DNA from 2 places in the Bacillus sp. JJ1562 genome. Region 2 is predicted to be linked to the other one. Evidence: riboswitches for the same ligand, from Rfam matches in the RefSeq annotation. Region 2 holds a riboswitch; the other holds the start of a gene.

Region 1 (12,587 bases), on a different contig from region 2:
AACCAAAAAATAAGATAAATACGACCAACGAAGTATGAATGAGTAGATAAAGATTATCAATAAATAATACAGCTATACATAAGCTGACCAATACAAACAGCTTTACACTTGGGTTAGTTCTATGAAGCCATGTTATTTTACTTGAAAGTTCCATTTGTATATTCCTTTCTCCCATTACACTGTTACGATGTTAAGGTTGACAATTGCCTTTTAGCCAATTGATCTTTTATCAATTTACCATTTTCAATCGTCCAAACCCTTGTCGCAAAATACATCTCAATTTTTATATCATGAGAAACCATCATAATCGTCTTGTTCTTTTGTCTGTATTTTTCTAATAATGTTAGGAGTGCAAATGTATTTTTTGAATCAAGTCCAAATGTAGGTTCATCTAACAAAAGAATTTGCTGACCTCTTACGATTGAGGCTGCTACACTTAATCTTCTTTTTTGTCCCATCGACAACTGATAAGGATGTTTGTTTTTATGATTTGTGAGACTGAAAATTTGTAAAAGTTCCTCTACCGAGGCTGTGATTTCTTGTTCATCTCTTTTATCAACTCGTAAGGAATATGCAATTTCCTCATAAACAGAGTTTGTGACAAATTGCAGCTCAGGGTTTTGGAAAACAAAGGTCATCATTTCATTTAATCGCTTACCATTTTTTACGTTATTCCCATATAGCGAATAGTGACCTGTCGTTTTAATAAACTGCATCAGTGAGTCTAGTAATGTACTTTTTCCAGCACCATTCTTCCCCTTTATCACAATCCACTCTCCTGAGTGAATCTTGACATCATTCACACAAATTTTTTCCTTCTTCTGCCTATACCCATTGAAGTGTTTAAGGCTAATAACTGGAGTATTATCTATGCCGGGACTTTCTTGTTGCACCCATTCAAAGTCTTGAACAAAGTGATCCCAGACACCTGGATACCAAATCCCTTGCTCTCGCATGATCGTTTCAAAATTGGATAAGATTTCTATCTTATTACCATCAGCAATAATTTCTCCTTCAGCATTAAAAAGAATAATTCGGTCCACAATCTCAAGGACATGATCAAGCTTGTGTTCGACAATTAGCAACGTTTTATCATGCCCGACATCCTTAATAACCTCCCAAATCTCCTTTGTCCCATCAGGATCAAGCATTGCTGTTGGCTCATCTAAAAATAATACATCAGGAACTAGCGCCAACACTGCCGCAATGGCTAAACGTTGTTTCATTCCCCCAGACAAAGTTTGAATGCTTGTATGGATGTTTTCTAAGTCCAACCCACCCTGGTTTAGATATCTTTTAATACGCTCTTCCATTTGTTCCCTAGGAATTTTTAGATTTTCCAGGACAAATGCAAGTTCTTCATCAACAAACGGCATACAAAACTGGGAATCAGGATCTTGGAAGACATAACCCCATTCTGATGGGACCTGCAAGCATTCCGTTTTCATTGGTACTTCAACTGAGTTCGGAATAATCCCACTTAATACCTGAAGGAGTGTTGATTTCCCACACCCTGAAGGTCCAAGAAGTAAAACCTTCTCACCTTTTTTAATATGGCAAGTTAAGTCCTTAAAAAGTAAGGACTCATCTCCCGGAAATTTTAATCGAAGTTTTTCAACAAACGTAATTGATTCCATTTTCGACACCCTTTTATTTTTGATCAAGTGCATCAAAATCATTTTTCGATAGTGGGCGTACAAGATTTGTTACTCCCGTCATCTCTAACACTCTTACAAGGTAGTGTGCAAATAAACCGGCAAATAGGATGGATCCTACAAATCTAGCAACTAGGAATAAAGCCAGATTCCACGTAGCTAAGTCAACGATTTCACCATAAGCAAAATCCATAATTATAGACCCTAAGCAAGATGCTGAAGCTGCTAACACAACAACAGCAAGATTATATCTTTTATACCGAAATATCATAAATACAGCTTCAGCAAACAGCCCTTGAACAACACCGTAAAAAAGAACAGTTAGGCCCCATGGAGACCCTAATATAAATTCCCCTGAGGCTGCTGCAATCTCTGCTAATAAGGCAACTCCCGGCTTACGAATAACTAAGTATGCAATAATCGCTGCAATAAACCACATACCATATAGAAACTGATCAGCATGTAACCCAATTGGCTTTACAATATAATACAAAGAGCCCCAAATGATATAAACAATTCCGAATGCAATTGCAATTACAATTGTAACCAAAATATCAGTTAGTTTTAGTCCTTTATTCATGAAGAATTCTCCTTTTTTCGTAGACTATTATGCTTCTACTTTGTGTTGAACCGGCCAGTTTTCTAAACGGTAGGCCATTTCCCAAAAGGAGTATTCGTACTGGCTACTAATGATAAAATGTTCCTTCATACGTTTCCGGTCTGCTTGCGTTGCTTTTTCTGCTAATTCATTTATCCGATCAATTTGTTCTTCAACAAGGGTTTTAAACCAATCACCACCATAGGCAGCAATCCATTCCTGATAGATCGGTTCTTCTGGTTTGCAACTTTGAAGCCTTTCACCGATTTCGTAATATAGCCAATAGCAAGGCAATAAAGCTGCAATAATATCACCTAAATGTCCAGAATATGCCGCCCTATACAGATGTGATGTATATGCATAAGCTGTAGGTGCCGGCTTAAAGTTATGTCGCTCCTCATCCGTGATTCCAAGTCTCTTTGAAAAGCTTTTATGCAAGGATAACTCGGCTTCATAGGTCCCTTGTGCATGAATTACCATCCTGTTTGTCGTATGTAAATCCTCGGCCTTCGCTGCCCCTAATGACTGCACCTTTGCAAAGTGAGTAAGATAATAGGCATCCTGTTTTACGTAATATCGAAAACACTTGATTGGTAATGAACCATCCCCAATTCCTTTTACAAATGGATGCTCAAAGCTTGCCTCCCATATTTGATTTGCTTCTCTTCTAATTTCCTCTGAAAATAACATTTTCATTTTTCCTCCCTTTATTGTTATTAGCAAAATAAAAAACCACCTTCTCTACGCAGTGTAAAGAAAGTGGTTTGGATTTAGGCATAAAAAAACATATTGACCGTTTCCCCACTTCCCTACGCTGGTACAAACCAGATCAGGTTCTAAGGGTCTTGAGGTCATGAAAAAATTCAATCCTCAATCTCAGCCTTCAGTAATAGATTCGTAGGTATTTGACCTAACAAAATATTATTACCCTATTAAGGCACCCCTAGTGGAACTACTAAAATATTTAAATATTTTCCTTTGTACCATCCTAACATGAAGATACGATTTATAAAAGCCTTTTTTGAAAGTTGCAGTTTTTACTATTCAACATATACTGCCGTACCATATGCGATAATTTCAGATGCATTTTGCATAACAGATGAGGTTTGTAGACGCATCGCAATAACAGCATTTGCTCCTTTTGCCTTCGCGTCATCTACCATTCGTCCAATTGCTTTTTGACGGGATTCCTCCAGCATTTCAGTGTAATCTGAAATTTCACCCCCAACAATTGTTTTCAATCCAGCCATAATATCTCTTCCAATATGCTTTGACTGAACAGTTCCTCCTCTAACAAATCCTTTTAGTTCTTTCACTTCTTTTCCGGGTACATAATCAGTAGTCACGATAATCATTTTCGTCATCCTCCACTTTTTCTCGTTTTCGTTCCCAAACTAATAAAGCAAATAATAGAACAATGGCAACCATGTAAAACGCATAGAACATCAGCGCCTTTGAAATATCAATGAACAAAAATACAATTCCTACTATTTGTCCAACAATGGCTATCATCAATACAATATATTTCGCAATATTTCTCATCATTCTCTACCTGCTCCGCGTCGATAAATTTTTCTTGCAACTATGAAATAAAAAACGATCGGCATTGGTGCTTGGATTAATCCCCATATTCCCCAAAACCAGTAATTATGCCCCCGCTTTCTTGCGTCTAAAAATAACCAAAAGCTTTGAATAAGTAGGATGATGGCTATTAATATCCAGAATTTGATATCATCCGTTTTCATGTACGCATCACCCGTTTTCGATATCGATAGAGGCTATAAATCGGGAAGCTAATTGTTGCGATCCCTTGAATGACGATAAAGACAAGCGGCAGTTTGAAAAATGCGGTGATTAAACCTGTCATAATGAATAATGCAATCAAGATAAAGGCAGTTAAATCCCGTCTAAATTTCTTCTTTTCTTTCTGTTGTTCAACTGCTACCATTTGTTCAAAAGCTCGCAAATCAGGAGTGAAAACCGAAAAATGTTTATCTATTTTTGCAAGTGCTTCATTTATGACTTGAACCGTTTCTATGTCTTCTTCATGTTGTGGTTCGTTCTTTAATAGGAATAGCTTGTTTTTCTTCATTGGGTCTCAACTCCTTTCTTACTGTTTGGATTCCGTTATGTATTCTCGATTTAACAGTACCAAGGGCGATATGAAGCATATCTGCTATTTCTTCATATGAATAGCCATAGTAATGTTTTAGAACAATTGGAATCCGAATTTCATCAGAAAGCCTTCCTAAAGCGTTAAGAACATCATTCCAATCCTCAGAATGGTTATCAAATTGCCATTTCATTTTGCGTAATGCTTGTTCCTGATGCTGATAGTTTTGTTCGCGTTTCTTTCTTCGAAGATCGTCAATGTATAAGTTTGTCGCAATTGTTATGAGCCATGAGGAGAATTTTGCTTTTCCGTTATACATTTTGATTTTTTCCATACTTTTCATCATTGCTTCCTGTGCCAGGTCTTCGGCAATATCAGGCTTCATTGTAACTTTTATTAAGTATTTTACTAAAAAAGGATAATGCTCCTTAAAAAGCATCGCAAACGCGAGTGAGTCACCACGCTTTGCACTGCGAATTAGTTCCTTTTCATCCATGCAATGAATTCTCCCCCAAGAAAATTTGATTATCTTTATTTTTCGTTTGTAGTACGAATGAGGCAACCAAAAAGTTCATTTCATTTTTAAAAAATATTTTTGTTATATTCTTTTTTGCCTAGTTTAACCCAAAAAAGAAGCCAACTTAAACATGTTTTGGCTTCTTTTCCTAGTATGATTACTCGTTATCAGTTGGTGTGGCTTTTCTTGTTTGAACTAATTCTTCAGTTAAATTGTCGATACTATTTCTAACATTTCCTTTTCCTGACAGGTTTTCAATAATTTCTTTTACATCAATACCAGAGGATGCCTTCAACGATTCCTGGAGGGTTGACATTAGGTTTGTCGCATATCCTGTTACCTTATTGGCACCGCTGTTTTCCCCGCTACTTCCAGTATCCACAACCGTAATTTTATCAATGTTTGATAATGGCGCAGCCACTTCTTTCGCATATTGAGGTAGCATTTTAATAACCATATCGAGGATAGCCGCTTTTCCATATTGCTCGAATGCTTCTGCGATTTTTTGTTTTGCTTCTGCTTCTGCAAGACCCGTTAAGCGGATAATGTCTGCTTCTGCTTCCCCTTGTGCACGTTGGGCTTCTGCTTTTGCAAGACCATCGATACGGATTTTCTCTGCTTCCGCTTTTGCCATTGCTTCGATTCGGTATTTATTCGCATCTGCTTCCGCCAATTGTTTCGCTTTTTCCGCCTCTGCCGCTTGAACAACTGCATAACGGTCAGCATCTGCCTTCTTCTTAACCTCTGAATCGTATTGCTTTTCACGACGTAAAATCTCTTTTTCTTCAAGCTCAATTTGCTTCTGTCTTTCAATGATTTGGATTTGCATTTGCTGCTCGGTAACTTCCTGCTTTGCTCTAGCTTCTTCCAGGTGATAGGCTTGGTCAGCACGAGCCTTTGCAATATCCTGCTCTCTTCGGAATTCCGCAACTTTTAATTGATTGATTTTTTCTGCTTCAGCAACTTCTGTAGCGCGCTCTAGCTCAGATTTCTGGGCTTCTTTATCTGCCTCTGCTCGCTTAATTCTTGTTTCCTTATCAGCCTCTGCAGTCGCAATATCTGCATCACGTTTTACCTGAGCAATTCTAGGTTTCCCTAATGAATCGAGGTAACCGTTTTTATCACGAACATCCTTGATTGTAAATGATACAATGATGAGACCCATTTTTGCCAAATCCTGTGATGCAACTCGTTGAACCTCTTGAGAAAATTTTTCGCGATTTTTATAGATTTCTTCTACAGTCATCGAACCAAGAATGGAACGAAGATGACCTTCTAATACTTCTCTTGCTTCATTTTCTCTGTCTTCTTTTCGTTTCCCTAAAAATTGCTCTGCTGCTGTAGCAATTTCAGAGATAGAGCCTCCAATTTTGATAATTGCAGTTCCATCAGCCATTACTGGTACACCCTGCTCTGTATATACTTCAGGTGTAGAAACATCTAGTTTACTAGATAAGAGACTTAATGGTTCGGATTGTTGGAATACTGGTAGCACAAAGGTACCGCCACCACGTACAATTTTGATTCGATTTCCACCTTCGTCAACGTGAACATTTTTCCCGCCTAAATAGCTTCCGGTTACAATTAAAGCTTCATCGGGACCAGCGGTTTTGTACTTTGAAACAAATACACCAATAAGTGCAAGTAGTAAAAATGCGACAACTCCAATTACAATCCAAATAGCTGTTGTCATAGTTCATTTCCCCCTTTAATTCTCATGTTTTGGTAAGGTAAGACGTATACAACGCCTTCTTTAATATCTATAATAAGAACCTTTTCATCATATGGAATTGGTTCATTATTAAAGCTTTTTGCAGATTTAGCGATTGTTCCACTGATTCCTTCAATGACTACTTCACCGAAGCCATCAACTGGAATTGAAGTAATGACCTTGCCAATTCGTCCTTTCAAATCCTCTTCTCTGTAAACCATCGATTCTTCTGCAGAAGACAATGGAATCAAGACGAAAACATTCAATAATGTGACTAAAATAAGTGCTAATACGAGTGAAATAACAAAAATTAAGAAACTATGAAAGGAAAGCAATTTTTCAAAAATGTAACCAGATGCGCTTAAAAACGTGAGGAAAGAAAAAATGAGTGTTGGACTTAAAAAACTGTCTGGGAAAATTCCCTCTAAAAAGTCACCAAATAAGATAAACAGCAGGGTACCAATTCCACATATGACTAAGCCAATCAAATAAATCGTTTGAATATCATACCCAAATAACTCCATAGCTTCACCTCCATATTCAATTGATAATTTTGTAATTTTCTTTACATTCTCATTTACGAATCATAGTTGAAAAAGGTTTCATTTTTTTATGAATTTTTTTCAAACTTTTGTAAAAGTATGTCGACTATGTATCGTTACATGAATTCTTTCGTAATCCAAGCCTTAAGTAAGAACCCAATCACAATATACGCCATCACATATCTCCAGTAGATAACCAATTTGTCATTCTTTTTTTGGACAATGCCTAACCCTATTATCCACCAGAAGATGTTGTAGTCAGTGATCCGTTTTTTATTAATCAGAATTTCGTTTTTCTCGAATTTCCTTTTTTTATTCTCATGACGTGCCCAGAGAATCACAATCACGATATCGACAATTGCCCCAATGGATATGGCGACCAAAACAAAGGTCGGAGATGGCTTCCATCTATTATCGTTTTGGACCTCTTTTTTCTTTTCAACTCTCTCATTATCAGCTTTAAGGGCTTCCTCAAAACTTTGAGTATCCACTTTTTGTTTAGCATCGCTGACTATTTTATTATTAGGTACCTCAAAAGTGGAATAATATAGACCAATTCCAACTGCTAAAAGGATAAACAAGCCATAAGCAAGTCCAAAAAGTAATCCTTTTTTCATTAGCACCAACATCTTTCATAGATTCGAAGTAATAGGAATAAAGTCACACGAATTATTCCTAATCCTACAATACTCTACAATCGTTCCCGAATAAATACTTTTTTCATTATAGGATTTCATAAGTATTTCTTATACGACATTCAAAAAACAAAAAATAAAGCAAGTTCCCATTATTCGGGAACTTGCTAGTTTAGTCATCATCTTTGTCTTTCTTTTTTTCTTCCTTTTTCCGTTCTTTCTCTTCTTTTTTCCGTTTTTTCTCTTCTTCCTTCTGCTTCTTTTGTTCCTCTTTCCACTTATCTTTGTTCTTTTCTTGCCCATTGCTTTCCTTCCACTCATTCTCACTCTTTCTAATAGGAGGCTGATAGGCTGGAAGATTGAAAGAACTTGGTGATACATTACTTAATGATTGCTGAACCATTTCTCTAAAAATAGTGGCTGCAGTAGCACTTGAATTTGTTAGATAATGACTCTCATCTGTCTTGTCATATCCGAGCCATACTGCACCAACGAGCTCTGGTGTGTATCCGACCATCCAAATATCCTTAGCTCCATCAATGCCCTCAATGGGTACCTGGGTAGAACCTGTCTTTCCTGCCACTTCTCTTCCTTCAATTTTAGCATGACGACCAGAACCGTCTTCAACAACACCTTTTAGCATAAATGTCATTCTTTTAGCAACCTCAGGGGTCGTAACTTGTACAGGCTCTTCATTCCACTCGGCAATTATTTCACCATTGGCATCGACAATTTTTGAAATGGCATGTGCATTCGTTTTTTTCCCTTCATTAGGAAATGTTGTAAAAGCTTCGGCCATATGAATCGGAGCAACGCCTTTATCAAGGCCACCAAGTGCAATACTTAGGTTTTGATCATTTTCTGTAATCGGAAGCCCAAACTCTTTTACAGAATCGATACCTGTTTTCAGTCCAATTTTGTTTAAAAGCCATACCGCTGGAACATTATCAGAGTCCCTTACCGCATCATTAATGGTAACACTGCCTTTAAAATTTCCGGAAACATTTAATGGCTGATAGCCATTGAAACTCATTGGTTTATCCGGCAATACATCATAAATGCTATAGCCTTGCTCAAGTGCTGGCGTATAAACAGCAAGTGGTTTAATTGTTGAACCTGGCTGTCTTCTTAATTGGGTCGCATGATTGAAGCCTCGAAACACATGCTCACCTCGTCCCCCAACTAAAGCGCTGATTCCACCAGTCTTAGGATCTATTAATATAGCACCGCTTTGAAGTAATTGATCCTCCGTGCTAGCAGGAAATAGGCTGTCGTTTTTAAAAATGTTTTCGACGGATTCCTGCATGTGAGGATCCAGTTCTGTATAAATTTCTAAGCCACCAGACATGACTTCATTTTGTGTGAGACCATATTTTTTAATCGCTTCTTCGATAATATGATCAATATAGTATGGATACTTTCCTTCATACTGATCAAGCTGGCGCCCTTCAAACACCATCTCTTGCGCTTTTGCTTCCTTTACTTGATTAGAGGTAAGATATCCCTGATCCTCCATCATTGCTAAGGTAAGATCTCTTCTGTTTATTGATTTTTCTTGATCAATTAATGGATTCATTCTAGAAGGTGATTTGATTAAACCTGCAAGTATTGCACCTTCACTCACCGTTAAGTCGTTAACCTCTTTACCAAAATACGTTCTTGCAGCGTTTTTTATCCCCCATGCTCCTTCACCAAAGTAAATTTGGTTTAAATACATTTCAATGATTTTCTCTTTTGAAAAAGTACGTTCAATTTTTTGTGCAAGGAAGAATTCTTCTATTTTTCTTTTCAATGTTTGTTCATGAGTTAGAAATACATTCTTTGTTAATTGCTGTGTAATCGTACTTCCACCCTCAACGATTTCACCCGCTTTTAAATTCCGGAAAAGCGCACGAAAGATCCCGATGTAATCCACACCAGGATGTTTGTAAAATCTCCGGTCTTCAATGGCGATTACAGCCTGAATAACATGTGGGGGAATTTTTTCATAGGTGATACCTTCAATTTTAGGTCCAGGTACCTTGCTCGCAATTTCCCCATTTTTATCATAAATAATGGTTGGTTCCGGTAATGGATTATTTAAAGCACTAACATCCCGAGAATTGATATACATGTTGAGTCCAATAGCAACGAATAAAATAAAAAGCAGCCCCACTAACAGGATGATTTTTACTCTTCCCACCTCAGACAAAGTCTTGATGAAGTTTTTTCCCATTCGAATGCCCTCCAATTAGAAATGCGCAAGCGCCTTGATCAGCCCCGACAAGCATAAGAAAAGCCCGGCGAAAAGGATGCATTTTATCCTTCTTGACGGATTGGCTTATGACCTCGAGGGGCTAGGCGCTGGAGCTAGACACGAAAAATCCATTAAAAATTGCGCTACATATACTAATTCGAATGGGAAATTTTTTTGTGGGGATACGTATAAATATAATAAATCAGCCGATGTCGTGACGACGAACGTCCTCAAGAATATCCATGTACATTCTTGAATGATAGTACATGCCAAATTGCAAGCCACGTTCAATGATTTGCTTTTGATCTCCTTCATAGCTTAGAGCAACGACTTCATAAATTTCATTCGCGTGCTGAACATCAAGTACCTCATGGTCAGTGAAATGAACAAGTGATTTGTTTTCACTACCATAATTACTTTTAGCAAATTGACCAACCAATGGAGATACTCGAGCTACAATTTCTTCAATGACACCTAATGCCGCAAGTCCCTCTAAATAGTGGTAATGAAGGCATAAGTCGGTCAATCCTCGATTATAGGCCAGAACTGGGATGCTTGGCTCACTTTCTTTGATTTCATCCTCTGAAACACCAATTCCTTGTAAAAACTCCTTATACGTCTCGCTATGAACATATTTTTCATTCATTTTTCCATGCTCTTCAAACAAATTTTCCACAAGTGGCATTCTCATTCGGTAGTCTGACATATTGGTTAATATCGCTGATAAAAAACGTGGAAAGTAAAGTACAACGTGATAAATTTGAAGGGCAATTTCCTTTCGTTGTTCATCAGAGAATTCACCGTTATTTAAAGCCATAAACAATGGATGCTCTTCAATTTTCTTTTCTTGAAACATACGATCTGTCACTTTCTTTAACTCTACAAATTTATCCATAATAAAATCCCCCTAAATTAGTGTTAATTCATGAAAATCCATTGAAAGATTTGCCGGAAGATCTCCGTATGCAAACGTCGTTGATGAAAGTTTTATATAAAATGGATTACTTCGGAAGTACCCGGCTTCCTCGGCCGATACACCTAAAAACAAGTAGCTATATCTTTGCTTAAACTCGCTTTGAATATAAGAGATAAATTCCTTTTGATAGTTTTGGTGATTATCCTTTGCAGCGAAAAACGCCATATAACCGTGCCGAAATACCTCATCTTGATCTGGAAGTGGTGGACAACTTGCAACCTTACAAAACAAATTGACTATTTTAAACGAAAAAGGAAGTTTCCTAGAAAGCCTTAGCTTTCGTGCATTGAATTGATCCACAAGCTTGCAGATAGCAAGACTCTCCTTGTTCTCATCTCTTAAAATTAAGAACACACCATTTTCTTTTAAAAACATTTGTTTTCCACATGGAGCAAATGGTTGGAGCCTCGCCAATTTTTTATAGATCCCCCATGCTTCTTCCCCGTCAATTTCGCTAATATTAAGAAGGCTTTTTCTATATTTCATAAACATCGGCACGCCAATATGTATAGTTTTACCAATTTCAATTCCACCAGGAAGGAGACCATTTCCTTTAGTCATTGAGGCTTTGTTTGTGTTGCTATCAAGTACAGTGGAAAACATCCAATTCACTTTTCCTTCATATCGATAATGAGATAATAAATTATTTGCCAAGCGGTAAAAGGCAAAAGTCCGATGATAGTTAGGATGGATTCTTAAATCATTTAAGTAAAACACTTTTTCGCATGTTTCATCGATAACCCGTTTTTGCTCACTCACCGCAACACAGCCGATTAATTCATTTTCCTTAAACAACCCGAAATGCCTTGTCACCCCAAATTCCTCTGATAAGCCAAAAAAATTAGGCGAACGGTCAACATAGAAAAGATCGCTTCCCGTATTTGTCTCTTTCGTTAATTGAAGTAATTGGTGGTGATGGGTTTTATCTAACTCCAAAAATTCATAGGTCATACACACTGCCCCACTGTTATTTTCTGATATAGCATCGAACGTTCCAACCCTTCACAACGCATTGACAGCTCCTCATCATAAATGAAATGTTTCATAAAAACATCAGGCAATTGACTTGTGCTGAGCATATTTCGGAACAACACTACTGCTTTTTCTGACTTTGCCCGTAAAATTCCGTTGCAAATCGATTCCGTTCCCTTAATATCTGACCAATCAAATACATTAGACAAATAAAAAGCATCAATGGAATGTTCCTTATTCAATAATTCTTGAATACTCAAAGAATGAATTGAAAGTTTTTCAATATTCCTTTTTACGGATTCATACCCTTCCTCAGATAAATAAAACGGAACTCCTTCGTCATGGTCAAACAAATATGAAGAAAACAAAATCTGAGTTAAAAAGTAATTATTGTGAATCAGCTTCGTTTTCACCTCTTTCTCAAATTGACTTAAGAAGAATTCGGCAAAATCACTTTCACTAGCATTTGCAAACATAAAGCTCGGAAAAAATTGAAGATGTGTTGTTTTACTTAATAGAATTTTCGCAGCTGTTCTCCATTCCGATGTAGTCATATATTTTTCATAGAACTCCTGCTGCTCCTTTAAATTATTTGCAGAAAACAACTCTCTCCAAACTGTTTCATCATATAT
Region 2 (12,587 bases):
GCAAATACGCCAAGGCGTATTTTTTTATAAAAAAAGTTAAACCCTATCATTTTTTCATGATAGAATAGTAAAAGTGATAGTTTTATAAAGTCCTCACTTTGTAAAAAAATGTAGAATAAGTAGTTTATAATTGAAAGTAGGTGACATCGTGGGGAAAATCATCTCAATTTCTAACCAAAAGGGTGGAGTAGGAAAAACAACTACTTCTGTTAACCTTAGTGCGTGTTTAGCCTATGTCGGAAAGCGGGTTTTACTTGTCGACATCGATCCTCAAGGGAATGCAACAAGTGGTTGCGGTATAGAAAAAGCAAATGTAGATCAATGCATTTATGATGTGCTAGTTGATGATGTAGAAGCGAAGGATGTTACGGTTCCAACGACAGTTGAAAATTTATATATGATTCCAGCAACGATCCAATTAGCGGGTGCTGAAATTGAGTTAGTGCCAACAATTTCTCGCGAGGTTCGTCTGAAAAGAGCCTTAGATGAAGTTAGAGACCAATATGACTATATTATTATTGACTGTCCACCATCATTAGGTCTGTTAACGTTAAATGCGTTGACAGCTTCCGATACAGTGGTTATTCCCGTTCAGTGTGAATATTACGCACTTGAGGGGCTTAGTCAGCTATTAAATACTATTCGTTTAGTTCAGAAACACCTTAATACAGATTTAATGATTGATGGAGTACTTTTAACGATGCTTGATGCAAGAACAAACTTAGGTATTCAAGTCATAGAAGAAGTGAAAAAGTATTTCCAAGATAAAGTGTATCAAACAATTATTCCAAGAAATGTACGATTAAGTGAAGCTCCGAGTCACGGGGAACCGATCATCATCTATGATCCAAAATCAAGAGGTGCTGAAGTATACTTAGATCTTGCAAAGGAAGTGATTGTGAATGGCTAAAGGGTTAGGTAAAGGTTTTAATGCTTTATTCCCAACGATGGAAGAAGTAGGGAAAGAAGAGGTTGTTCAAGAGATTAAACTGAATCAATTACGTCCGAATCCGTATCAACCAAGAAAGACATTTGAGCCAGAGGCAATTGCTGAACTAAAGGAGTCCATTCTTACACATGGAATTTTACAACCTTTAATTGTTCGAAAAAGCATTAAAGGCTTTGAAATTGTAGCGGGTGAGAGACGTTACCGTGCCGCAAAGGAAGCAAAGCTAAACACAGTTCCTGCTGTTGTTCGAGAGCTAGACGAGCAACAAATGATGGAAATTGCATTACTCGAAAACCTTCAGCGTGAGAATCTATCACCAATAGAAGAGGCGTTTGCTTACCAATCCTTACTAGACCATTTAAAAGTCACCCAAGAGCAGCTTGCTAAAAGATTAGGAAAAAGCAGACCACATATTGCAAACCATCTTCGTCTTTTGTCACTTCCTAAACATGTACAGAATTTGATCTCAGAAGGGAAATTGTCCATGGGACATGGACGTACATTATTAGGACTAAAAAAGAAGGAAAAATTGAATGCGATTGTTGAAAAGGTCATTGCAGAAGAGCTTAATGTTCGTCAATTAGAAGCATTGGTTAATCAAGTGAATCAAAATGTTCCACGTGAAACATCTAAGCCACCAAAAAAGGAAAAGGATATCTTTATTAAAGAACAAGAATCCTTCCTTCGCGAACGTTTTGGTACATCTGTCACGATTAATCAAACGAAGAAAAAAGGAAAAATTGAAATTGAATTCTTTTCAAATGAAGACCTTGAAAGAATTCTTGAACTGTTAGAAACACCAAAAATCTCATAATGACAATAGGAAACCTGCATGTTTTTATTTTCTAAAATAAGACCGTGCAGTGTTTTTTATTACTTGCAAATTTTAATATAACTAGGGGAAATGAAAATTGGTTCTATTAGGGACGATCGTAAATGGGTTGTGTATAGCAGCCGGAACCTTATTAGGTAAGGTACTGCACAGAATTCCTGAAAAGGTAAAAACAACTGTTATGCATGGAATTGGACTTGCTGTTTGTTTATTAGGAATTCAAATGGGACTAAAAAGTGAACAGTTTTTAATTGTTATTTTTAGTTTAGTATTTGGAGGTATTCTCGGCGAATGGTGGGGCCTTGAAGATAAATTAAACAAGTTAGGAAACTGGATAGAAAAGAAGGTTGGCTCTTCTTCAGGTGAGGGCACGATTGCAAAAGGCTTTGTTACAGCTACCTTGATATTTGTAATTGGTGCAATGGCAATCATTGGGGCACTTGATAGTGGTTTACGGAATGATCACAGTGTTCTCTATACAAAGTCCATTCTAGATGGATTTACAAGTTTAATATTGTCGACGACGCTAGGTGTTGGTGTACTGTTTTCAGCAGTGCCAGTCATCCTTTATCAAGGCTCTATCGCTTTATTTGCGACACAAATTGATAAATGGGTTCCTGCGGGGCTAATGGACTCGTTTATTGTCGAAATGACGGGGGCAGGAGGATTAATGATTGTCGCAATTGGAACAAATCTATTAGGCATAACCAAAATACGTGTTGCCAATCTTTTACCTGGTATTTTAGTAGTCGCTATTATCGTAGCAGTAATTTATTATTGGAATTCAATCACCAACTTCGCACAATCTATTTTTTAAACCTCTTCTAACATTGAAGAGGTTTTTTTATAAGGTAAAACGATCATTCTCAATTGGATCGAGTTCTATCTTTCGAAGATATCCAAATTCTGCCTTGCAAATGCCACTAGAAATGGTATTTGCTATTTTCATTACTAAACTTAATCTCGTATTTTGGAGGACGAAAAACTCCATAAATCCACTCACATTTACAATTCCAGTTATATGCATATCTCCAATAGGGGTTAATTCCTTATTTACACCCGCACCAGGCTTGATTGGCCCTTCTCCAATAGTAATAGACCCCACGCTCTTTAATCTACCTAAACAGGCATCTATTCCAATAATAAAAGGGTTTGAATATCTCTGATTTATTTCCTCAATTTTTTCTTGAAGATTAACTGCATGAATAGGTTCGTCCAATGTGCCATATACATGAAAGTGGGACAGTCCTTTTTCGGTGATTTTTGTACCGATTAAAGGTCCAAGACAATCGCCAGTGGAACGATCTGTACCGATGCAAAATATAACAATTTGTTGATTGGTCGTAGATGGGAGCATTGAAGTAATTTTTTGGGCAATTTGGTGGTCAGCTAGTTCTTGATCATGTGGAATGCGAAAAGGTTCATTTTTTAGATGGTCAAATAATTTGTATCGTAGATTCATAGGTTTCACCCCTTTTTAACTGTAGTAACAGTATACGGAAGAATCTTAAATTCTATACATCTGAATAAAAAAGAATCTTAGATTTGCAATATGTTCGATTTAGATTGAAGGACCATAAGTGATGGGGGGATTGCATGTTTCAGGCAGGGATTCGGTGGATGTTTTTGATTTTAGGTACTGCGATTGGTGCAGGTTATGCGTCTGGAAGAGAGATTTGGCAGTTTTATGGTGAGCAGAGTGGCTTGGCCATTATTTTCTTTACATTCATTTTTATCATTTGCTGCTATATCATTATGAAAATTAGCTATGAAAAAAAAGCAGAACATTTTGTTCCAGTTTTAAAAGAATTAGTGGGGGAAAAGGTTTCCCATGTGTATGATGTGATTACGATATTATACTTGTTTTCTACCACAGTCGTAATGTTAGCAGGTGGTGGTGCTACTTTAGAATTGTTTAGTATTCCGTTTTGGTGGGGGATCATCCTATTTGGATTTCTACTTGTTTTGGTCTTTTTATGGAATATAAATGGTTTAATCTCAATAAATATGGTGGTTATTCCAGCCTTAATTATTTTTTTAGTGACGGTTCTGTATATTTTCTTATCATCGAGTGGTAAGGAATTATCCTTTGTTCTCCATGAACAGAGCAATTGGCCGTCAGCCTTTACGTTTACAGCACTAAATATTTTACCACTTGTTGCTGTATTAGGTGCGATTGGGAAGGAAATGAAATCAAAAGGGGAGGCCTGGGTTGCAAGTATTGGAAGTGGATTGTTTTTAGGTGTTATTACCTTTATTTATAATGAGGCTCTCATTGAAGTAGCACAGGAAATCATGCTATATGAAATTCCGTTGTTTGTGATCCTGAAAGGTTTCCCTTACATAGCCGTGTTTATCATGTCCATTCTTTTATTTGGTGCGATATTCACAACGGCTGCATCGGGATTATTAGGATTATCCACACGATTTAAAGAAAAAATGAAAATGCCACTGTGGATAATTGCTTTTATTTTAATACTTTTGATGGTGCCTTTTACGACTTTTGGTTTTTCAACCCTCGTTTCGATTTTATATCCTTTATATGGTATTGCGAATTTATATTTGTTAGCGGTAATTTTGCTTTATCCAATTGTAAATCGCTACAATTTAAAATGAATTCCTGTTACAATACAACATATAACAAGGATAAAGGGTGAATGTCATGGTTGAAAAAGACTACGGATTACATGATATTGTAGAAATGAAGAAACCTCATCCGTGTGGAGCAAATAAATGGAAAATCATTCGATTAGGGATGGATATTCGCATTAAATGTGAGGGCTGTGCACATAGTGTGCTCATTCCACGAAAAGAATTTGGTCGAAAACTAAAAAAGATTTTAGTAAAGCATGAGGAATAAAGCCTCATGCTTTTTTGATGGCTAAAATTGGCTGGTTGTGGTGAATCATTTTTATAGAATTTTTAAAGCGGTCATTTATAATAGGGGATATGATATTTGGAACTATGTGGGGAGATGAGTGAAGTGACCACATTTAAATCTGCATGTCCGTTAAATTGTTGGGATAGCTGTGGTTTTGTCGTAGAAGTGGAAGACGGGAAAGTTATAAAAATTGATGGTGATAAAGAACATCCGATTACGAAGGGGAAAATTTGTGGTAGAGGTCGTATGTTGGAAGCAAGAACAAACTCTGATGAGCGGATTCTTTATCCTTTGAAAAAAATAGATGGAGAGTTTCAAAGAATTACGTGGGAACAAGCTTTAACGGAAGTTTCAGCGAGACTTTTAGATGTGAAACAGAAATATGGATCCACAGCAGTATTGCATAGCCATGATTATGCAAATGGAGGACTTTTAACAAAGATTCCGGATCGCTTTTTTAATTGTTTTGGTGGTGCGACTGAATTAATTGGTAGCATATGTTGGGGTTCAGGCATTGAAGCCCAAAATTGGGATTTTGGAAATGCAGCTAGCCATGCCCCTGAGGATATATATAATAGTAAAAATGTAATTATTTGGGGAAGAAATGTAACACGTACGAATATCCACTTATTCGCTTATTTACAGGAAGTGAAAAAGAAGGGTGTCAATATAATTGTCATTGATCCCATTTATAATGGTACGGCTAAAATTGCACATTCATATATCTCCATTACCCCAGGAATGGACGGGTTTTTGGCGATTGGAATTATGAAGGAATTGCTTCGCTTAGGACTACAGGATAAAAACTTTATTGAAAATTATACAGTTGGTTTTGAAGACTTAGTAAATATAATTGATTCCGTTTCAATTGAACACATCGAGAAAGTGACAAATGTTCCACGTGAAACAATTACAAAATTAGCTCACGTTTATAGTAACGGTCCAACAACAACCTATATGGGCTTAGGAATGCAGCGTTACGCAAATGGAGGAAATACAATCCGTTTAATTGATGCTCTTGTTGCTGTTAGTGGGAATGTTGGGGTTCCTGGTGGTGGTGCCAATTTTGGAAATACACAGGTTGGCCAAAGCTTTGATAGTGCGGCATTGACACTTCCGGAGAGGAAGAAAGAATCAAGAGCATTTGTAATGACTGAGCAAGCGGAAAAAATCTTAACGGCTTCAGAGCCTCCAATCAAGATGATCATGGTATCATGTGGGAATCCATTAACACAGGTACCAAATACAGCCCTTGTGCAGGAAGCCTTTGAGTCAGTAGACACAGTAGTTGTACTAGAACAGTATATGACTGATACTGCAAGGTTAGCGGATTATGTACTTCCATCAGCAACTGTTTTTGAGGAAGAGGATATTTACTATTCGTCCATGTACCATCACTTTGTCAATTATGGTCAAAAGCTAGTCGAAGCTCGTGGTGAAGCAAAATCAGATGTATGGATATGGACGGAATTAGCAAAAAGGCTTGGCTTTGGAGAAGATTTCGACTATTCAAGAGAAGAATATATAAAAATGGGATTAAGTTCATTACAGGATAAAGGAATTACTTTGGAATTAATTAAAGAGAAGAGCCATGTTCCGCTTCCAGTACAGCTTGTTCCATGGCATGATTTTCACTTTACAACCCAGTCTGGAAAATTTGAGTTCACCTCATCTCTGGGAGAGATAAAAGGGTATGATGGGCGTTTGAAAATTTCATATCCGAGGGAATCAATTCATTCAGACCAAGATTTAGCAAAAAGATATCCATATTCATTATTAACAATTCATCCTTTACGCTCTAATCATTCACAAAATTATCATTTGATTGAAGGATTGCAATCGGTAAAGGTTGAAATCTCAAAGGATATTGCAGAACAAAAGGGTCTTGAGCCAAATGATATGGTCAGGGTGTTTAATGATCGTGGTGAAATTTCAGGGAAGGTCCAGATTTTAAAGGATTCAGCCACGAATATTGTGTGTATCGATGAAGGACAATGGCATATCTTTGGTGGCAGTGTGAATCAACTTACTTCTCATCAGGTATCCGATAATGGACTTGGTAGTACGTTATATGATTGCCTTGTTGGAATCGAGAAGGTGAACGAATAAGATATTGGGTATTCATCCGATAGCCGTTTCTAGCCGAAACGGCTTGTGTTTTTTACAAGGAATATCTATAATTGTTGAAGGCTAGTAAGTATGTTACGGATAAGAGGAGTGGAAAAATCAATGGCGTTAACAGCAGGTATCGTTGGTCTTCCAAACGTTGGGAAATCAACTCTTTTTAATGCAATTACACAAGCAGGCGCAGAATCAGCGAACTATCCGTTCTGTACAATCGACCCAAACGTGGGGATTGTTGAAGTGCCGGATGCGCGTTTAAATAAATTAACAGAATTAGTACAACCAAAAAAGACTGTCCCAACTACTTTTGAATTTACGGATATTGCAGGGATTGTAAAAGGTGCTAGTAAAGGTGAAGGGCTTGGTAATAAGTTCCTATCACATATCCGCCAAGTGGATGCGATTTGTCATGTTGTACGTTGTTTTGCAGATGACAATATTACGCACGTAGCAGGTAAGGTCGACCCAATTGCAGATATTGAGACAATTAATTTAGAGCTTATTTTAGCTGATTTAGAATCAGTAGATAAGCGTATTGACCGTGTTGGGAAGCTTGCAAAGCAAAAGGACAAGGATGCTGTTGCAGAGCATGAGGTGCTAGTGATTTTAAAAGAAGCATTCGAAACTGAACAGCCGGCTCGTGCAATTGAATTTACGGATGAACAAATGAAGTATGTAAAAGGCATGCATTTACTAACAAGTAAACCAGTTTTATACGTTGCTAATGTTGGTGAAGATGATGTAGTGGATCCTTCTTCAAATGAGTACGTTCAATTGGTTCGTGAGTTTGCACAAAAGGACAATGCTGAAGTCATTGTTGTTTGTGCGAAGATTGAGTCAGAGATCGCGGAGCTTGAAGGGGAAGAAAAGGCAATGTTCCTTGAAGAGCTTGGTATTGAGGAATCTGGACTTGATCAATTGATTCGTACTGCATATCATTTATTAGGCCTTGCTACGTATTTTACAGCTGGTGTACAAGAGGTAAGAGCGTGGACGTTTAGAAAAGGAATGAAAGCACCACAGTGTGCAGGGATCATTCATACTGATTTCGAACGAGGATTTATTCGCGCGGAGACGGTATCGTACGAAGATTTGCTTGCAGGTGGCTCGATGAATGCTGCTCGTGAAGCAGGTAAGGTACGTCTTGAAGGGAAAGAATATATTGTTCAAGATGGAGATGTTATCCATTTCCGATTTAATGTATAAGGAATGTTGAGAATAGCCACAGAACGAAGTATTCGTTTTGTGGTTTTCTCTATTTTAAAGATTTCTTGCCTACAATTTATTCATGTGGTATAATATTTTTCTGTGAGTAATTGAAATAATTGCTCCTTGCCCTTTTTAGATAAAGGGCCGTTAGTCCAAAAGGAGGTGTAACGTGATGAGAAAATACGAAGTTATGTATATCATCCGTCCAAACATTGATGATGAAGCGAAAAAGGCTTTAGTTGAGCGTTTTAATGGCGTTTTAACTGACAATGGTGCGGAGATTACAAACGTAAAAGAATGGGGTAAGCGCCGTTTAGCTTATGAAATCAATGATTTCCGCGATGGTTATTACATGATTCTTAACGTAATGTCAAACGCTGAAGCTGTTAGCGAATTCGATCGTTTAGCGAAGATCAGTGAAGACATTATCCGTCATATCATTGTTAAAGAAGAAGAATAAGAATTTTTATAGAGTATAGACTCTGTTTCAATATCCTGTTAAGGAGATGGTTCTGATGATGAATCGCGTAGTTCTCGTTGGGAGACTTACAAAGGATCCTGAATTACGATATACCCCAAGTGGAGTTGCAGTTGCAACCTTTACACTTGCAGTGAATCGAACATTTACGAATCAGTCAGGCGAACGTGAAGCTGACTTCATTAATTGCGTCATATGGCGCCGACCAGCCGAAAATGTGGCAAACTTCCTAAAGAAAGGAAGCTTAGCAGGCGTCGATGGTCGTCTTCAAACAAGAAATTATGAAGGTCAGGATGGCAAACGCGTATATGTTACTGAGGTTGTAGCGGAAAGTGTTCAGTTCCTTGAACCTAGAAATGCGAATGACCAACAGCGCAGCGGTGGAGGTAACTTTGGTGGAAACCAAGGCGGAGGCTATGGTGGCAATCAAGGTGGCTATGGTGGCAACCAGGGTGGCAATCAAGGCGGTGGCCAAGGTGGATACTCTCCATTTGGACAGAGTCAGAACCCAAATCAAAACCAAGGACCTACAAGAGTAGACCAAGATCCATTTGCAAATGATGGACAGCCTATCGATATTTCAGATGACGATCTTCCGTTCTAATTTGTAAGTCAATCGTATAAATCAAAACATAAAAAAGGAGGGAAAATCGATGGCAGGCGGACGTAAAGGTGGACGTGCAAAGCGTCGTAAAGTGTGTTACTTCACAGCTAATGGAATTACACACATCGATTACAAAGAAGTAGATTTACTTAAAAAATTCGTTTCTGAGCGTGGTAAAATATTACCTCGTCGTGTAACTGGTACAAGTGCAAAATACCAACGTAAATTAACTGTTGCTATTAAACGTGCTCGTACAATGGCATTATTACCATATGTATCTGGTGAATAATATAGAAAAGCGATGATCGTCAAATGCGGTCATCGCTTTTTTGCATTAATTTTTCGTTAGGAACCAAGAGAACCGTCCCTGTGGTTCCTATTTTTTTAGTACGAAAAAACGAGGTGAAGCAATGATTAGGATTGATAATACGATTGTACATAATGCAAATGTTGCTAGCATTGTTATTCCGTTAAAGGTGAAGGAGTACCATACTGGGTTTTGAATTTCTGGTGCAAAGTATTCAATAAAGAGAAAGCCTGCTAGGAAATGCCAAAAATAGCGTGCGAGACTACCAATAAATATTGCAAAAGTAATAGCAAAAATTGCTTTTGGCTTTTGATTGTTTTTTAGACTTTCTTGCACAATTGACTTGAATATACCTCCTAATCCAATGAATGAAAAGGCAAGGATGTATTCCATAATGGCTTGAACTGGGTGTACAATCCATGGGTCAAATACTAACTGAAGTAGTCCCCATAACAACCCGGATAACATTCCTATTTTTATACCCCATCTTAATGCAATGATAAAAACAGGGACCATAGCAATTGAAATGGATATGGCTGGTGTAATATCAATTGATGGAAGTAGATCCAAAATTAGGGCTAACGCTGCAAAAATTGCAGCTTCGATCATTGCCTGTAGTCTTGTGTTTCTCATAAAAAAATCCCCCTTGAAGTATGTTGTAAAATAACGTACCCCAAAGGAGAACAACTTTAATAAAAGTATTAGTTCTCAGGTAACTCTCACATCCCTACGCTAGCACTAACTAACAGGTTCGAAGGGTCTGAACTCGAACGTTCACTCTCAGCAAAATTGCTCCCCTTGTGGTTACGTTTTTATCATATGATTACTATCATAATAGAAAATAGGGAAAAGTAAAACAAAAAGTTTCAGTCACAGGAGGAACTTTGAATAAAGACTGACAAGTCCTGTGTCAAACGTCGAAGTCACCATATCTTGTGGAAGTCAAAAAGTTGAAGACTTTCTAGTAAATCTTTAAAATAGAAGGTGATTGTAAAAACTAGCTCTTGTATTTAGAGGGTTGTAATATAAGTTGAGGTGAAAATTTGAAAAACGCAAAAACTTTAACAGAAGGCGCCATGCTTTTAGCAGTATATAGTGTACTATTACTTCTTACTTTATATATCCCACTACTTGGAATCGTGTTTTCATTCCTTTTGCCCATTCCATTTATCCTGTTTACCGTGAAATATAGAGTAAAGCAGTCATTGCTATTTATTCTAATTGCCTTTTTATTATCAGGGCTACTAGGTTCTGTCTTTGGGATTATACATACGATTGTGTTTGGAATTTCGGGGATCTTATTAGGCGAACTAATTAACCGGGGAAGAAGTGGAATCGAGCTATTTTTAGGCTCCTGTTTGTCGTATTTGTTCTCGATCGTGCTACTGTATGTAACAGCGATTTCGATCCTACAAATTGATGTCATTGATTTGATTCGAGAAAGCTCACGGGAATCTTTTGCCATGGCTGAGAGTATAATGAGGGCAACAGGAGGAGAAGTAAATACAGAGGTCATTGCACAACTGGAAGAATCAATTGAGATGATACAATACATGATCCCAAGCATGTTTGTTTTAATTGCGATGTTTTTAGCTTTTGTAACGGTTGTAGCAATGAAACCGGTGCTTATACGACTTAAAGTGAAAATGAATCCATTCCCACCGTTTCGTGATATTAATTTTCCTAAAAGTATTTTATGGTATTACTTACTGATCTTACTTTTAAGCTTTGTTGAAATGGAAAAGGGCACGTTTGGGTATACCGCCTTTTTAAATCTCTTTTTTGTTTTGCAGTTGTTTATGGTGATTCAAGGCTTGTCCTTCATTTATTATTTCTGTCATCAAAAAGGAATCACAAAGGCTGTGCCAATTGTATTGACAGTCTTATCGCCATTTCTTCTTTATATTATTCGAATCTTAGGTATAATTGACTTAGGATTTCAACTGCGAAATCGAATTAGTGGAAAGAAGTAAAACAAAGCTTTAGGAGCTGAAAATACATGCCAGACTTTTACAAAAGGAAGTTATTTCGCTATCCTATTTATGCATTGCTTGTGATTACAAGTATTTTTAGTGCAATTCTCATTTTTTCTCATTGGATGATTGGGTTAGCATGTTTTCTGCTCCTTGGACTCATTGTGTATTTTTTATTAAAAGCAAACTCACTTTTAAAAAAGGAAATGGAGCATTATATCTCGACCCTTTCGTATCGCTTAAAAAAAGTTGGCGAAGAAGCGTTAATGGAAATGCCAATTGGGATATTGCTTTATAACGAGGAGTTTCAGGTTGAGTGGGCTAATGCCTATTTATCGAACTTTCTTGATGCTGATACACTGGTAGGAAGATCTCTATATGATGTTGAGGAACTAATTGTTCCACTAATTCAGCAAGAGATTGAAAGTGAAACAATCACATTAAATGAGCAGAAATTTAAGGTCATTATAAGGAGAGAAGAACGCCTACTTTATTTCTTTGATGTTACTGAACAAATGGAAATTGTGCAATTGTATGAGGCTGAGCGAACCGTATTAGGGATTATCTTTTTAGATAATTATGATGAAGTAACCCAGGGGATGGATGATCAACGGAAAAGCTCGTTAAATAGCCAGGTTACGTCAATCTTAAACGAATGGGCAACTGAACATGGTGTGTTTTTAAAGAGGACTTCATCTGAGCGATTTATTGCAGTGTTGAATGAAGAAATCTTATCAAGCCTTGAAAAAACAAAATTTACGATTTTGGATGATGTGAGGGAAACTACCGCAAAGGATAGTGTAGCACTGACCTTAAGTATCGGGATTGGAATTGGGGTTCCAACACTTCCGGAACTAGGAGCTGCAGCACAATCAAGTTTGGACTTAGCATTGGGACGTGGTGGAGACCAAGTTGCCATTAAACTTCCAAATGGGAAGGTTAAGTTTTATGGTGGCAAAACGAATCCAATGGAAAAACGTACTAGAGTCCGCGCTCGCGTGATTTCTCATGCATTAAAGGAAATTGTCACAGACAGTGATAAAGTCATTATAATGGGCCATAAATACCCTGATATGGATGCAGTAGGGGCTTCCATCGGGATTTTAAAAGTGGCACAAATGAACCATAAAGAAGGCTACATTGTATTAAATTCAAATGAAATTGATTCAGGTGTTGGACGTCTACTTGAGGAAGTGAAGGAAAATACGGAGCTTTGGTCGTATTTTATTA

The links. Region 2 has a riboswitch for thiamine pyrophosphate ahead of thiT (energy-coupled thiamine transporter ThiT). Riboswitches for the same ligand answer to the same signal wherever they lie in the genome.
Region 1: it holds a riboswitch for thiamine pyrophosphate, as region 2 does, so the genes downstream of both, tenA (thiaminase II) here and thiT (energy-coupled thiamine transporter ThiT) in region 2, are expected to answer to the same signal.

What each region holds. Positions count from the first base shown of each region.
Region 1 covers NZ_JBALOQ010000035.1:17,840-30,426, reverse strand. Annotated here, with positions in the region: gene V7097_RS19455 (energy-coupling factor transporter transmembrane component T family protein) at 1-160, opposite strand, end outside; gene V7097_RS19450 (ABC transporter ATP-binding protein) at 183-1,637, opposite strand; gene V7097_RS19445 (ECF transporter S component) at 1,651-2,235, opposite strand; gene tenA (thiaminase II) at 2,263-2,943, opposite strand; TPP riboswitch at 3,043-3,208, opposite strand; gene V7097_RS19435 (YbjQ family protein) at 3,294-3,608, opposite strand; gene V7097_RS19430 (hypothetical protein) at 3,589-3,798, opposite strand; gene V7097_RS19425 (sigmaY antisigma factor component) at 3,795-3,998, opposite strand; gene V7097_RS19420 (YxlC family protein) at 3,995-4,345, opposite strand; gene sigY (RNA polymerase sigma factor SigY) at 4,299-4,862, opposite strand; gene V7097_RS19410 (flotillin family protein) at 5,041-6,576, opposite strand; gene V7097_RS19405 (NfeD family protein) at 6,573-7,118, opposite strand; gene V7097_RS19400 (hypothetical protein) at 7,253-7,753, opposite strand; gene V7097_RS19395 (transglycosylase domain-containing protein) at 7,944-9,986, opposite strand; gene V7097_RS19390 (TenA family transcriptional regulator) at 10,210-10,902, opposite strand; gene V7097_RS19385 (hypothetical protein) at 10,915-11,934, opposite strand; gene V7097_RS19380 (DUF3419 family protein) at 11,931-12,587, opposite strand, start outside.
Region 2 covers NZ_JBALOQ010000026.1:19,621-32,207, forward strand. Annotated here, with positions in the region: gene V7097_RS17255 (ParA family protein) at 149-910, shown strand; gene V7097_RS17260 (ParB/RepB/Spo0J family partition protein) at 903-1,763, shown strand; gene V7097_RS17265 (DUF554 domain-containing protein) at 1,861-2,598, shown strand; gene yyaC (spore protease YyaC) at 2,626-3,243, opposite strand; gene V7097_RS17275 (YkvI family membrane protein) at 3,378-4,397, shown strand; gene V7097_RS17280 (DUF951 domain-containing protein) at 4,444-4,641, shown strand; gene V7097_RS17285 (molybdopterin-dependent oxidoreductase) at 4,756-6,771, shown strand; gene ychF (redox-regulated ATPase YchF) at 6,892-7,992, shown strand; gene rpsF (30S ribosomal protein S6) at 8,168-8,455, shown strand; gene ssb (single-stranded DNA-binding protein) at 8,511-9,077, shown strand; gene rpsR (30S ribosomal protein S18) at 9,127-9,366, shown strand; gene thiT (energy-coupled thiamine transporter ThiT) at 9,454-10,017, opposite strand; TPP riboswitch at 10,092-10,193, opposite strand; gene V7097_RS17315 (YybS family protein) at 10,428-11,357, shown strand; gene V7097_RS17320 (DHH family phosphoesterase) at 11,384-12,587, shown strand, end outside.